Regions from separate parts of the Kitasatospora sp. NPDC058965 genome, predicted to be linked through region 2. Evidence: riboswitches for the same ligand, from Rfam matches in the RefSeq annotation. Region 2 holds a riboswitch; the other holds the start of a gene.
What was found. A riboswitch is a leader RNA that binds a small molecule or an ion and turns the genes downstream of it on or off. The one in region 2 is predicted to bind thiamine pyrophosphate.
Positions count from the first base shown of each region.

Region 1: linked by a shared signal. The riboswitch ahead of thiO (glycine oxidase ThiO) and the one ahead of thiC (phosphomethylpyrimidine synthase ThiC) in region 2 are both predicted to bind thiamine pyrophosphate.

Region 1 covers NZ_JBHYKG010000133.1:13,703-21,175, reverse strand. Annotated here, with positions in the region: gene ACFW1A_RS21990 (Rv2175c family DNA-binding protein) at 1-20, opposite strand, end outside; gene ACFW1A_RS21985 (NAD(P)/FAD-dependent oxidoreductase) at 40-1,266, opposite strand; TPP riboswitch at 1,309-1,420, shown strand; gene thiO (glycine oxidase ThiO) at 1,415-2,575, shown strand; gene thiS (sulfur carrier protein ThiS) at 2,572-2,781, shown strand; gene ACFW1A_RS21970 (thiazole synthase) at 2,785-3,582, shown strand; gene pknB (Stk1 family PASTA domain-containing Ser/Thr kinase) at 3,663-5,591, shown strand; gene ACFW1A_RS21960 (sulfite oxidase-like oxidoreductase) at 5,606-6,235, opposite strand; gene bfr (bacterioferritin) at 6,458-6,940, shown strand; gene ACFW1A_RS21950 (bacterioferritin-associated ferredoxin) at 6,945-7,217, opposite strand; gene ACFW1A_RS21945 (class II 3-deoxy-7-phosphoheptulonate synthase) at 7,359-7,473, opposite strand, start outside.
Region 2 covers NZ_JBHYKG010000297.1:1,121-8,593, reverse strand. Annotated here, with positions in the region: gene ACFW1A_RS32985 (aldo/keto reductase) at 1-340, opposite strand, end outside; gene ACFW1A_RS32980 (JmjC domain-containing protein) at 274-1,467, opposite strand; gene ACFW1A_RS32975 (hypothetical protein) at 1,549-1,719, opposite strand; gene ACFW1A_RS32970 (ATP-binding protein) at 1,906-2,388, opposite strand; gene ACFW1A_RS32965 (DUF5919 domain-containing protein) at 2,603-3,325, shown strand; gene ACFW1A_RS32960 (NUDIX domain-containing protein) at 3,312-3,779, shown strand; gene ACFW1A_RS32955 (hypothetical protein) at 3,938-4,399, opposite strand; gene thiC (phosphomethylpyrimidine synthase ThiC) at 4,530-6,329, opposite strand; TPP riboswitch at 6,324-6,461, opposite strand; gene ACFW1A_RS32945 (hypothetical protein) at 6,579-6,785, shown strand; gene ACFW1A_RS32940 (SPFH domain-containing protein) at 6,974-7,473, shown strand, end outside.

The DNA of each region.
Region 1 (7,473 bases), on a different contig from region 2:
GATTCCGTCTCGCTACTCACGGGACCAGCCTGCCACCTGTCAGGCCCGGCGCGCACCCACCGCCGACTTCAGGGGCACCTCCGGGTCCGCGGCCGCGGCCGGATCGAGCTGCGGGCGCTGCTCGACCAGGCGCCGGCCCTGGGCCAGGTCGCGCGGGCGGTCCACGGTGAGCAGCGCGGTGAGGGCGCCGTCGCGCAGCCACAGCGCGCTCCACTGCGGGTCCTCGGGCGAACCGCGCCACACCAGCTCGTCGCCGGCGGCGTGCCGGCCGGCGTACTGCACCATGCGGCCGAACTGCTCGGACCAGAAGTAGGGGACCGGGTCGTAGGGCAGGTCCGTGCCGAGCACCGCCGCGGCCGCCGCGCGGCCGGAGTGCAGCGCGTGGTCCCAGTGCTGGACGGTGATCCGTCCGCCGAACCGGGCCGAGGGGTAGGAGGCGCAGTCGCCGGCCGCGTACACCCCGGGCAGCGAGGTGCGCAGCCGGTCGTCGGTGACGACGGCGCCGGTGGCGTCCAGCTCCACCGGACCGCCGGCCAGCCAGCCGGTGTCGGGGCGGGCGCCGATGCCGACCACCACCTGGTCGGCGGGCACCGCGGTGCCGTCGGCCAGCCGCACCGCGCCGGGCTCCACGGCGGCGACCCGGGCGCCGAGCCGCAGCCGGACCCCGGCCTCGGCGTACCAGCGCTCCATCGGGGCGGTCAGCTCCGGCGGCAGGGCGTCGGCCAGCGGGGCCGCGGCGGCCTCCAGCACGGTCACCTCGCAGCCCAGCTGCCGGGCCGCGGTCGCGGTCTCGGCACCGATCCAGCCGGCCCCGACCAGCACCAGGTGCTGACCGGGGGTGAGCACCTGACGCAGTGCCAGCGCGTCGTCCAGGGTGCGCAGCAGCCGCTCGTTCCCCGCGCCGGGCAGCGGCACGGCCCTGGCCCCGGTGGCGAGCACCAAGTGGTCGTAGCGCAGCTCGCCGGCGTCGGTCGCCAGCACCCCCGCGGCCAGCCCGGTCGCGGTGCGGCCGAGCGCCAGGTCCACGCCCAGCTCCGCCCAGTCCAGCTCGAAGGCGGTCCGGTCCGCCTTGCCCAGCAGCACGTCCTTGGAGAGCGGCGGGCGGTCGTACGGCAGGTGCTGCTCCGCCCCCACCAGGGTCACCGCCCCCGACCAGCCCCCCTCGCGCAGCGCCACCGCGCACTGCGCCCCGGCCATCCCCGCCCCGACGATCACCACACGCTCATCAGCCACCGGCCCACTGTAGCGGCGGGCGTCCCACCCCATGGGCGGTCGCTTCAACGCGGTGCGGGACCGGCGTTATGGTGGGGGCATCCTCACGGGAGCCCGGCGCACCGGGCTGAGAGGCGGGCTGCGCGGCCTGCGACCGTCCGAACCTGATCCGGGTCATTCCGGCGAAGGGAGAACCGTTCTCTTGACGCGCTTGGAAGACGGTGCGCGAACCGACGTCCTGGTCGTGGGCGGCGGCATCATCGGGCTCGCGGTGGCCTGGCGGGCCCGCCAGCGGGGCCTGGCCGTCACCGTGCTCGACCCGCGGCCCGGCGGCGGGGCGGCCCTGGTCGCCGCCGGCATGCTGGCCCCGGTCACCGAACTGCAGTACGGCGAGGAGCCGCTGCTGCACCTCGGGATCGCCTCCAACCGGCGGTACGCCGAGTTCGCCGCCGAGCTGGCGGCCGCCACCGGCCTGGAGACCGGCTACCGCGCCACCGGCACCCTGGCCGTCGCGCTGGACGCCGACGACAAGGCCGAGCTGGGCGAGCTGCACGCGTTCCACCAGCGGCTCGGCCTGGACTCGACCTGGGTCACCGGCCGCGAGGCCCGCAAGCTCGAACCGATGCTGGCCCCCGGCGTCCGCGGCGGCCTGCACGTGGCCGACGACCACCAGGTGGACGGCCGCCGGCTGCTGACCGCGCTGCTGCGGGCCTGCGAGCGGGCCGGCGTCGTGCTGCACCGCGCCGAGGCCGCCGAGCTGCTGGTCGAGCACGACCGGGCGGTCGGGGTGCGCACCGGCACCGGCGAGCGGGTGACGGCCGGTCGGACCGTGCTGGCGGCCGGCTGCCGCAGCCACCGGCTGCCCGGCCTGCCGGACGGGGTGCTGCCGCCGGTCCGCCCGGTCAAGGGGCAGATCCTGCGGCTGCGGATCCCCGCGCCGTACCGCCCGTTCCTGTCCCGCAACGTGCGCGCCGTGGTCCGCGGCGCCCACCTGTACCTGGTCCCGCGCGCCGACGGCGAGCTGGTGGTCGGCGCCACCAGCGAGGAGCAGGGCTACGACACCACGGTCACCGCCGGCGGCGTCTACGAGCTGCTGCGCGACGCGCACGAGCTGGTCCCCGGGATCACCGAGCTGCCGCTGGTGGAGACCGGCGCCGGCCTGCGCCCGGGCTCGCCGGACAACGCCCCGCTGCTCGGCCCGACCGCGCTGCCCGGCCTGGTCGCCGCCACCGGCCACTACCGCAACGGCGTGCTGCTCACCCCGGTCACCGCCGACCTGCTCGCCGAGTACCTGGCCACCGGCACCGTCCCCGCCCTCGCCGCCCCCTTCTCCCCCAGCCGCTTCGCCAGGAGCTCCGCATGAACCAGATCCCGCTGACCGTCAACGGCGAGCCGCGCGAGCTCGCCGGACCCGCCACCCTCGCCGACCTGGTCGCCGAGCTGACCCGGGCCGCCGCCGGGGTGGCCGCCGCGGTCAACGAGACCGTGGTGCCGCGCGGCGCCTGGTCCGACACCCGCCTCGCCGCCGGCGACCGGGTCGAGATCCTCACCGCCGTCCAGGGGGGCTGAGCCGTGGCCGACGACCTCTTCCACCTCGGCGGCACCGCCTTCACCTCCCGCCTGATCATGGGCACCGGCGGCGCGCCCAGCCTGGACGTGCTGGAGCAGGCGCTGCGGGTCTCCGGGACCGAGCTGACCACCGTCGCGATGCGCCGGGTCGCCCCGGACACCCAGGGCTCGGTGCTGGACGTGCTGGTCCGCAACGGGATCCGGGTGCTGCCCAACACGGCCGGCTGCTTCACGGCCGGCGAGGCGGTGCTGACCGCCCGACTGGCCCGCGAGGCGCTGGGCACCGACTGGGTCAAGCTGGAGGTCATCGCCGACGAGCGGACCCTGCTGCCGGACCCGATCGAACTGCTGGACGCCGCCGAGACGCTGGTGGACGACGGCTTCACCGTGCTGCCCTACACCAACGACGACCCGGTGCTGGCCCGCAAGCTGGAGGACGTGGGCTGTGCGGCGATCATGCCGCTCGGCTCGCCGATCGGCTCCGGGCTGGGCATCCGCAACCCGCACAACTTCCAGCTGATCGTCGAGGGCGCCGGTGTCCCGGTGATCCTGGACGCCGGCGCGGGCACCGCCTCCGACGTGGCGCTGGCGATGGAACTGGGCTGCTCCGCGGTGATGCTGGCCTCGGCCGTCACCCGGGCGCAGGAGCCGGTGCTGATGGCGGACGCGATGCGCCGGGCCTGCGAGGCCGGCCGGCTGGCGCACCGGGCCGGCCGGATCCCGCGCCGGTTCCACGCCGAGGCCTCCTCGGCGATGGCCGGCCGGGCCGACCTCGACCACCGCGAGCGCCCCGCCTTCTGACGGCCCGTACGGCGGGCGGGGTACGGAACCAGGACGTGGTCGACACCCAACCGTGCCCTGCCCGCCCCTACACTCCTACGGTGGACACGACGTTGAACGACCCCCTGATCGGCGCGCTGCTCGACGGCCGCTACCGGGTCGAGGCGCGGATCGCGGTGGGCGGCATGGCCACCGTCTACCGCGGCACCGACACCCGGCTGGACCGGGTGCTGGCGCTCAAGGTGATGCACCGGGCGCTGGCCGGCGACGACGGGTTCACCGACCGCTTCATCCGCGAGGCCAAGGCCGTGGCCAGGCTCTCGCACCCCAACGTGGTCAACGTCTTCGACCAGGGCGCGGACGGCGGCGTGGTCTTCCTGGCCATGGAGTACGTGCCCGGGCGGACCCTGCGCGACCTGCTCGGCGACCGCGGCGCGCTCTCGGTGCGGGCGGCGCTGGACGTGCTGGAGCCGGTGCTGGCCGCGCTCGGCGCCGCGCACCGGGCCGGCCTGGTGCACCGGGACGTGAAGCCGGAGAACGTGCTGATCACCGACGGCGGCCTGGTCAAGGTCGCCGACTTCGGCCTGGTCCGCCAGCTCACCGGCGCCTCGGTGACCGACACCACCACGCCCGGTCAGATCATGGGCACCGTCTCGTACTTGGCGCCGGAGCAGATCCAGCCGCAGGACGGCACCGACCAGCGGGTGGACGTCTACGCGGCCGGGATCATGCTGTACGAGCTGCTGACCGGCAGCAAGCCCTACACCGGCGAGAACCCGCTGCAGGTGATCTACCGTCACCTCAACGAGGACGTGCCGGCCCCCTCGCTCGCCGTCCCCGGGCTGCCGCCGGAGCTGGACGCGATAGTGCGCGCCGCCACCGCCCGCGACCCGCAGGCCCGGCCGTGGGACGCGGTGGAACTGCTCGCCGCCCTGCAGCGGGCGCGCCGTCGGCTGACCCCGGCCCAACTCGACGCCGAGCCGCCCGCCGCCACCCGGCCGGCCCCGCGGTTCGGCACCAGCGAGCCCACCTCGGTGCTGTCCGGCCCGCCGCCGGAGCGCACCAGCGTGCTGCCGCAGCCGCTGCTGCCGCCGACCCGCCCGTACCACGAGCCGGAGCCGGTGCGCCCGGCCCGTCCGCCGCGCGCCCGGCGCCCGCGCCGCGGTCTGGTCTGGGGCGTGGTGCTGGCGGTGCTGGCCGCGGTGGTGGCCACCACCAGCTACCTGCTCTCCGGCGCGGTCTACACGACGGTGCCCGGCGTGCTGGGCCTCAGCCAGGCGCAGGCCCGCAGCACGCTGGACGGGGCCGGGTTGAGCGCCCGCTTCGTGCAGGCCTTCAGCGAGACCGTGCCGTCCGGCCAGGTGATCTCCACCGACCCGGCGGTGGGCCAGAAGGTGCAGAAGAGCGACGGGGTCAAGGTCACCCTCTCCAAGGGCCCGGAGCGGATCGCGGTGCCCGACGTCACCGGCAGGCCGCTGGACCAGGCCCGCGCCCAGCTCGGCGCGGCCCGGCTGACCCCCGGGACCACGACCGAGGACTTCAGCCCGACCGTGCCGCAGGGCTCGGTGATCTCCACCTCGCCGGCGCCGGGGCAGCCGCTGGCGCCGAACGCGCCGGTGGCCCTGGTGGTCTCCAAGGGCGCGGCGCCGGTCCCGGTGCCGGACGTCACCGGCAAGCCGATCGACCAGGCGCAGTCGCAGCTCACCGACGCGGGCTTCAAGGTGGCGCTGGCCACCGACCAGGCCTACTCGGACACCGCGCCGGCCGGTGCGGTCGCCGCCCAGGACGTGACCGGCACGGCCGCGCCCGGCAGCACCGTGACGCTGACCGTCTCCAAGGGCGCGCAGCCGGTCCCGGTGCCCGGCGTGACCGGGATGAGCGAGTCGGACGCGACCAAGGCGCTGACCACGGCCGGGTTCAAGGTGAAGACCAGCGGGCTGAACCTCTTCGGCCTCGGCTCGGTCTCCAGCCAGAACCCGCAGGCGGGGTCGACGGCGCCCAGGGGCAGCACGGTCACCATCAAGTTCTAGGGGCCGGGCGGGTCTCAGCCGAGCGGGCCGTCGCCCGGCTCCTCCTGGTAGGAGTACCGCTGCTCCTGCCACGGGTCGGCGCGGTTGTGGTAGCCGCGCTCCTCCCAGAAGCCGCGCCGGTCGGCGGTCATGTACTCCACCGCGCGGACCCACTTGGGGCCCTTCCAGGCGTACCGGCCCGGGACCACCAGGCGGACCGGGAAGCCGTGCTCCAGGGTCAGCGGGTCGCCGTCGTGGTGGGTCGCCAGGACGGTGCTCGGGTCGGCGAACTCGCCGAGCGTCAGGTTGGCGCTGTAGCCGTACTCGGCCCAGACCATCACGTGGGTGGTCCCGGGGGCCGGCGGCACCAGGTCGAGCACGGTGGCCGCGGCCACCCCGCTCCACTCGGCGTCCAGCATGGAGAACCGGGTCACGCAGTGGAAGTCGGCCCGGACCGTGGTCCGGGGCAGCCGGTGGAAGGCCTCGTGGTCCCAGCTGTGCTTCTCGCCGGAGGCGGTGGCGCCGAACACCTGGAGGTCCCAGCTGGCCGGCTTGAACCGGGGCACCGGGCCGTAGTGCAGCACCGGCCAGCCGCGCTGCAGCCGCTGGCCCGGGGGGAGCCTGGGGTCAGACTGGCCTGCTGCTGCTTCCTCGGACTGACCCATGGCTCCATGGTGACAGACGGCGGTCATCAGTCCGTGCGCGCCCCACTCCGGCACCGCACGCCCCACCGAATGCCTCAGCGACCCGCCATATGCCGAAAAAGTCTGCAAATCGGTCAAGCCGACACATAAACGAGTGAGCGTGAACTTACTGGAAATATCACCCGTAGCGGTGCCAGGATGCGTCCAACCAGAGCGTCCAGCGAGCCAGGAAAGGCACACCCCATGAAGGGCGACCCCGAGGTCATCGAGTTCCTCAACGAGCAGCTCACCGCCGAACTGACCGCGATCAACCAGTACTTCCTGCACGCGAAGATGCAGGAGAACTTCGGCTGGACCAAGCTCGCGAAGTACACCCGGCACGAGTCGTTCGACGAGATGAAGCACGCCGAGGTGCTGACCGACCGGATCCTGCTGCTCGACGGCCTGCCCAACTACCAGCGGCTCTTCCATGTCCGGATCGGCCAGACGGTCAAGGAGATGTTCGAGGCCGACCGGCAGGTGGAGGTCGAGGCGATCGACCGGCTGCGCCGCGGCATCGTGGTGATGCGGGCCAAGAACGACATCACCTCGGCCAACCTCTTCGAGTCGATCCTGGCCGACGAGGAGAACCACATCGACTACCTCGACACCCAGTTGGAACTGCTCGAGCGCCTGGGCGAGCCGCTCTACCTGTCCACGCTGATCGAGCAGCCCGAGGAGAGCTGACCGGTCAGGCCACCCGGCGGACCGGCGGCTCGGGCGCGTTGCGGGACTGCTCCGCGGTCGCCTCGGGGTCGGCCAGCCCCAGCTTGGCGGCCAGCCTGGCTGTCGGGCACGGGCGGCCGCCGTGCTCGCCGAGCAGCGCCTGGATCCGGCGCACGCAGGAGCCGCAGTCCGTCCCGGCCCTGCAGCCCTGGGCTATCTGGCGCGGGGAGTTGGCACCCGCGTCGATCGCCCGCTTGACCTGGTCCTCGGTGACCGCATGGCACATGCACACGTACATCGCGGTCTCTCCCGGGTGGTGCGGGGCTGCTGAGCCCTTCGAGCGTTTGAGCTAAGCCTTACCTTACCTGGCGGCCCGGAAACGCAGAAGACCCTGCTCCGCCGTGCGGAGCAGGGTCTTCGTCACACTCGGGCCCGGGGCTCAGTGGCCGCGGTACATCTCCGCTACCAGGAAGGCCAGGTCGAGCGACTGGCTGCGGTTGAGCCGCGGGTCGCAGGCCGTCTCGTAGCGCTGGTGCAGGTCGTCGACCAGCACC
Region 2 (7,473 bases):
GCCACAGGACCTCGGCGTTCGGGGCGGAGTGCTCCGGGTTGTGCAGCAGGAGCGCGTCCGGTTCGCGGCCGAGGTCGTTCACCGTCTTCTCAACAGCGCCCCGGAGCCGCGCCGGGGAGAGGCTGTGCTCGTCCTCGAAGTAGCCGACCTTGGTGGAGATCGAGAACTTCGGAAGCAGGTCACCAGCCACCTCGCCGAGGACGTGGTGGGATCGGTGATGGAGGTAGTTCGAGGCGGTGTCGATCGCGGTGACGCCGAGGTCCAGAGCGCCGGTCAGGACGTCGCGGCGGTGACGAGACCGGTGTAGCCCGAGGACAACTCGTCGGTCAGCGGTGTGCACAGGTCCTCCTTGATCAGGATGTCGGCCACTTCGTGGACCTCGTCGCCGACGGCCGCCGCCGCCTGTTCGAGCGCGACGGGTCGGCCGCTGAGGAGTAGTCGCAGGGCAGGCAGCGCCTTGGCGGCGAAGGTGAGCTGCTTCCCGGCCGCCCTGACGCCCACGGTGTCTCCGCGCTCGGTGATCCGGGGCGCGAAGTGGGTGGTGCACACCACGGCGTCGAGCCCGCCGAAGATCTCCAGGAACGGCACCTGCCGGCCGGGGGCGGTCTGCTGCTCGTAGGCGGTCAGGAAGTCCTCCGGACCGCGTCGGCCGACGAGTCGGGTGGCGGCTTCGAGCAATGGCGTGACGTCGGCGCCGGTGCGGTCGAGGTCGCGCCGGAAGATCTCCTGCTCGCGGCACCAGTCGCCCAGCCAGGCCATCCAGGAGGCGCCCGAGCGCTTGGTGATGCCGAAGGTGACGTGGAGGCTGTGGCCCGTGCCGCTCCGGGTGCGAGTGGCTTGGTGCCAGTGGCCGCGCGGGATGTGCATGACGTCGCCCGCTTGGAGCGTGCCGTTGAAGATCACGGTGTCGCTGGGGATGTTGTTGGGGTCGGCGTCTCGGTACATGGGCGCTGTGCGGGAGGTGGCGCGGACCTCCCAGTCCTTCTCCCCGGAGAGCTGAACCACGATCACGTCGTGGTCGTCCCAGTGCAGCGGGAAGCCGGCGGCGTCGTTCGTGGTGAGGTAGGCGTTCACCTGCACCCGCTCGCGTGCCCACCACTGCAAGGCGCGGCAGGTGACTTCCATCGTGGGGTCGAAAACGTTGACCTGGTCCATGATCAGCGTCGCCCCCTGCCGGAGCAGGTCACCGAGGCGGTGCATGTTGGCCATCGGGATGGACTGTCCGCGCGGGCTGACGATGTCGGTGAAGTAGACGGCCGGGTGGACTTCCTCGCCGTTCTGGAAGGCCCGGAACTGCGGCCGGTTGAGGCTGCGCCGCATGGCGATGTCGAGGAGTTTGTTCGGGGTGAGGATGCGCGACAGAAGCGCATCATCCTCGATCCGGCCGAGCGCGAAGCCGGTCCCGATCGGTTCGGAGCCGTCCCAGCTCAGGGCCGTCTCGATGGCGGTGACCAACCGGTGTTCCACTGCTACCTCCGTAGGAGAGTGCTGGGCACGGGGCAGGAACCCGCTCAGTGCGCGAGTCCCCGCCCCTGGGGTGACCGAGTCCTACTCGACGTCGGTCAGGTTGCCGTCACCACCGGGCCACGGCGAGTCGCCGGAGGAGCCGGCGTTGTCGGAGCGGAGGCTGTCGTACCTGTCCTGGACGGCGGTCAGCTCCTCGACCGCGATCAGCAGCCCGCTCGCCTTCATCAGCGGCTTCTTCGTGGTGTCGTCCACGTGGTGCTCCTTCCTTGTCTGCTCCCGCCCACCACTGGGCGGAAGATCTGAGGGCAATCACCCTGTGCTTCCGAGCACCGGGTTATGGAGCGAAGAGCGGCACCGACCACAAGGGGGTGAACGGCCGGTGCCGCCCGGCCACCTGACCACGATTCCCCAGCGCGGCCAGGTGGAGCTGAGGGGTGATCAGGCTGTCTGCACGAGCGGGTCAGCCCGGGCCTGTGCGGCGTGGACGAGCACCGCGAGTCGCGCGTCTCCCGTCACCAGCTGGTCGGCTGCGGTCTCAAACCACACGACCTTTCCGGCCCCGACGGGCTCCCATCCCCACGAGTGGGACAGTCCCGCGACCAGCATCAGGCCCCGACCACCCGTCACGGTGTCCTGCGCCGAGTCCGGGTTCGGGAGCCGGAGCCTGGTGTCCGCGACCTCCACCCGCAGGCGGATTCCCGTCCAACGCACCGTCACCTTGCACCGAGCCTTCCTGTGCTCCATGGCGTTCGCCAACAGCTCGCTCGTGCACAACTCGACGTCCCGCAACGCGTCGTCCGACAGCGGCACGCGCCAGCACCGCGCGATATCGACCACCAGCCGACGGGCTGCCGGAACAGCCAACGGGTCCGGCTCAACATCCCACTCCTGCGGAACCGGGAATGATGCAGTGTCAGACATGGCGGAGCCCCCTTTCGAGCGCGTTGGACGTGATCCGTGATCACGGAGAGCCGAAGCTCTGTCACGCTCTGATGCTCCCGCTGCACGTCGGGGCGTTCCTACCGCGTTTGTGGGACGTTTGGGACGCTTCACCGATACGGTTCGTCCCGTCCTCTACGGGCTCAAGAGGTGAACTATGAATCACGCTCTCCGCCGTGCGATGGCGAATGCCAAGATGACCGAAGCGCAGCTCGCAGAGGCATGTGGCGTCGACGCCAAGACGGTTGGCCGATGGATCGCCTACCCCACCCGCATCCCCCACGCTCGACACCGATGGGCGGCCTGCGAGGCGCTGGGAGAGGAGGAATCCACGTTGTGGCCAACTGCCGTCCGTTCGGCGCTCAAGACAGGACCTGACCGTGAGGTCATCCAGGTGTTCCCCTACCGATCAGCGGCGCCCGCCTCGCTCTGGCGGTCGCTCATCACCAAAGCGCAGCGCGAGCTGACCTTCGCGGGATACACCAACTACTTCCTGTGGCTGGAGCAGGCGAACCTGGCCGGCGCACTCCGCCGGAAGGCTCAGACCGGGTGCCGGGTCAGGTTCCTGATCGGCGACCCGGACAGCCCGGTCACCCGGGCCCGCGAGGCCGAAGAAGGCGTCCCGCTCACGCTGTCCACCCGCATCGCCGTGACGATGAGTGAGCTACAACGGCTTCGGGATGTCGGGGACATCGAGGGCCGGTTCGAGACCGGTCACGTCAACCTGTCCGTGTTCCGCTTCGATGACGAGATGATCGTGACGCCGATCCTTGCCCGCAGGGTCGGCCATGACTCGCCGATGATGCACTTGAGGCGCGCCCAAGACGACGGCATGTTCGACCGGTTCGCCGATCACGTCGAAGAGCTCTGGAGTCGCGGGCGCAACATCTGGGAGGTAGCCGATCATGGCCAGGCGTGACTATGAGGACGATCCGAACGCACCGAAGCCCAACAGCCTCGTTCCAGCCGCCTCGGTGGTCGTCGTGGACGAGTCCGGCCGCATCCTGCTCCAGCGGCGCACCGACAACGGGATGTGGGCGCTACCTGGCGGGAAGATGGAGCTGGGCGAATCGCTCGCGGGGTGCGGTATCCGGGAGACCTTCGAGGAGACCGGCGTCCAGGTGGAGATCACCGGCATCGTGGGGACCTACACCAACCCCGGCCACGTCTTCGCCTACGACGACGGTGAAGTGCGCCAGGAGTTCTCCATCTGCCTGCTCGCCCGACCCGTCAGCGGCGAACTGCGCGTATCCGACGAGTCGTTCGAGGTTGCCTGGTTCGACCCGCGTGACGTGGACGGCTTGCCCATGGTCCCGAGCATCCGCAAGCGGATCAACGACTGGCGATCCGGGCAGGGGCCGGTCATCCGGTAGTCGGCGGCGGCGGAGGCCTTCCAGGACGAGTGAGCCGCACAGGACACGAGCCTTCCCCGAGGACCGAGGAAGGGCTCAACCGCTTCAGCCTGAGAAGCAGGACAACAGGTCTCTCTGACCGGCACGTCACCCGCCTTTCGCCCGAGGTCAGCCGCCGATCAGCGCAACACCCGAATCATGGAGAGCCGCTCCGCCTGATTGATCACGTCCACGAGGCTCGGGTCCCCGCTGGTCGCAGCCTCGTACGCGAGTCCGGGAACATCCACCGGAACCGTCTCCTGGCCCAGCGGGTGGGCGAAGCTCGTGATGACCCAGCGACCGCCCAAGGGTGACGATGCGTCGATCATCCAGTCCCACCGAGCTCCGTGCACGCTGATCAGGAACTCGGCGGTGAACCCCATGATCACCTGGGAGTTGAAGATCCGGTCCTGCTCGGTCTGCAGATGGGGATCAGCCGCGCGCTCGGCGAGTTGTTCCTCGATGAGGCGCATCGCCCTGCCCGGATCGGTCTGCACAAGGTCCTGGGGCAGGCCTAGGGCCGCCAGCACGTCGCTGGTGATGGCGCGGCAGGTGGTCGCCCACCCGGCGACGTCCGGTGCAGCCTGGTTCTGCTGGGTCATGACGGAATGCATACCAGTAAGCCCGTGCTGCGCTTGGAAGCCCCCCTCCTGCCTCCCAGGGCAGCCGTGCACACGCCTCCGAGACCGGGAGCAGGACGGTGCTCCCGGCCCGGACGGACGGCGGGTCTGGTCAGTCCGCCATCGGCAGGTAGACCTTGTTGCCTTGGGCCTTGAACTCCTCGGACATGGCCTTCATGCCCTCGACAGCGGCCTCGTCGTACTCCGGCGAGGCAGCACCGTTGCCGAACTTCTCATTGATGGATTTGCTGATCTTCATCGAGCAGAACTTCGGCCCGCACATCGAGCAGAAGTGGGCCGTCTTCGCGGGCTCCGCCGGCAGCGTCTCGTCGTGGAAGTCGCGGGCCGTCTCCGGGTCGAGGGCCAGGTTGAACTGGTCCTCCCAGCGGAACTCGAAGCGGGCGTCGGAGAGGGCGTCGTCCCAGGCCTGGGCGCCGGGGTGGCCCTTGGCCAGGTCGGCGGCGTGGGCGGCGATCTTGTAGGTGATCACGCCGGTCTTCACGTCGTCCCGGTTGGGCAGGCCCAGGTGCTCCTTGGGGGTGACGTAGCAGAGCATCGCGGTGCCCCACCAGGCGATCATCGCGGCGCCGATGCCCGAGGTGATGTGGTCGTAGCCGGGGGCCACGTCCGTGGTGAGCGGGCCGAGGGTGTAGAACGGCGCCTCGTCGCAGATCTCCTTCTGGAGATCCATGTTCTCCTTGATCTTGTGCATCGGGACGTGGCCCGGGCCCTCGATCATCACCTGCACGTCCTTGGCGCGGGCGATCCGGCCCAGCTCGCCCAGGGTCTGCAGCTCGGCGAACTGCGCCTCGTCGTTGGCGTCCGCGATCGAGCCCGGGCGCAGGCCGTCACCGAGGGAGAAGGTGACGTCGTAGGCGCGCAGGATGTCGCAGAGCTCCTCGAAGTTGGTGTAGAGGAAGTTCTCCTGGTGGTGCGCCAGGCACCAGGCGGCCATGATCGAGCCGCCGCGCGAGACGATGCCGGTCTTGCGACGGGCCGTCAGCGGGACGTAGCGCAGCAGCACGCCGGCGTGCACCGTCATGTAGTCGACGCCCTGCTCGCACTGCTCGATGACGGTGTCCCGGTAGACCTCCCAGCTCAGCTCCTCGGCCCGGCCGTCCACCTTCTCCAGCGCCTGGTAGAGCGGGACGGTGCCGATCGGGACCGGGGAGTTGCGCAGGATCCACTCGCGGGTGGTGTGGATGTTGCGGCCGGTGGAGAGGTCCATCACCGTGTCGGCGCCCCAGCGGGTGGCCCAGGTCATCTTCTCCACCTCCTCCTCGATCGAGGAGGTCACCGCGGAGTTGCCGATGTTGGCGTTGATCTTGACCAGGAAGTTGGTGCCGATGATGGCCGGCTCCACCTCCGGGTGGTTGACGTTGACCGGGATCACGGCGCAGCCGCGGGCCACCTCGTCCCGGACGAACTCCGGTGCCAGGCCTTCGCGCAGGGCCACGAACTCCATCTCGGGGGTGACCACGCCCTGCTTGGCGTAGGCGAGCTGGGTGACCGCCACCCCGTCGCGGGCCCGCAGCGGGCGGCGCGGGCGGCCGGGGAAGACGGCGTCCAGGTTGCGCAGGTTGCCCCCGCGCGGCGCGGTGTGCTTGATCCCGTCGTCCTCGGGGCGCGCCTCGCGGCCGTCGTACTCCTCGACGTCGCCGCGCTGGCGGATCCACGGGTCGCGCAGCGCGGGCAGGCCGCGGCGCACGTCGGGCTCGTAGGAGGGGTCGGTGTACGGGCCGGAGGTGTCGTACAGCGGCACGGTGCGGCCGTTGGTGAGCTGCACCTCGCGCAGCGGCACCCGCAGGTCGGGCCGGGAACCCTCGACGTAGGCCTTGCGCCAGGCCGGGGTCGGGTACCCGGTGGCCGCGGACTCGACCGTGGCCGGACGTGCGTCATCGAACGTGGTCATCTGACCTTCTACTCCCTACGCCGGCATTACCCGGTCCAGGTTCCTGCGGTCGGCACAGCCCTCGGCACGCCCGTCGGCGTGACCTTTCAGTGCCCTCTCAGCCCGGTGCTCCGAGCTCCCGTTGGCAGGCGGACTTGCCTGCCCAAAGACGTGAACACGGTAGCCGCAGGTCTGCGCCCGGTCCAGTAGGGGTCCGCACCGCGGGCGCTGGGGCAGACTGGACGCGGACGGAGCGGACGGGGGAGCGCGATGATCGGGTACACCGGGCGGGTCACCGGGAAGGTCGGCCCGGGGCTGGTCGGCGAGGTCCTGGTGCACGTGCCGGAACGGGTCGGCAGCGAGGCCTTCCTGGCCTACCCGGCGGTGCCGGGCGAGCCGCTGCCGGTCGGCACCCAGGTGGTGGTGGTCGAGTACCAGCCGCCGCGCACGGTCTACGTGGCGCCGCTGCACGGCTGACCGGGCGTCACGGACTGCGTCAGGTCGCGGTCTCGTCCCGGTCCTGTCCCAGCCCCGGAAGAGCCGCGCGCCGCTCTTTTCAACCGGCGTGATCGGGCGCAGAATCACCTGTCGCCACCGGCTTCCGCGCATCCCTGCACAACCGAGCGCAGCCACGGGATCGGTGTGCCCTGAAGGGGGAACCGCCGGTGTTGATCGGCACGATCGCGGGTGTCGCCGCGGCAGCACTGCTTCTGATCGTCATCGTCTTCAAACTCTGCTGGCGGGTGGCGGAGCCCAACGAGGCGCTCATCATCTCCGGTTCGAAGCACCGCACCGAGGGCCTCGGCGAGGGACTCGGCTTCCGGGTGGTCACCGGCCGCGGGACCCTGGTCACCCCGGGCATCCAGGTGGTCCGCAAGCTCTCGCTGGACCTCAACGAGGCCGAGCTGGACGTCGAGTGCGTGACCTCGCAGGGCATCCCGGTCCAGGTCAAGGGCGTGGTGATCTTCAAGGTCGGGGACGACACGGTCTCCATCGCCAACGCCGCCCGCCGCTTCCTGGACCAGCAGAAGTACATGGGCCAGCGGGTGCACAACGTCTTCGCCGGCCACCTGCGCTCCATCGTGGGCGGGTTGACGGTCGAGGAGATGATCCGCGACCGCGAGCGGCTGACCGGGGAGACCCGGGCCGCCTCCGGCGCCGAGAT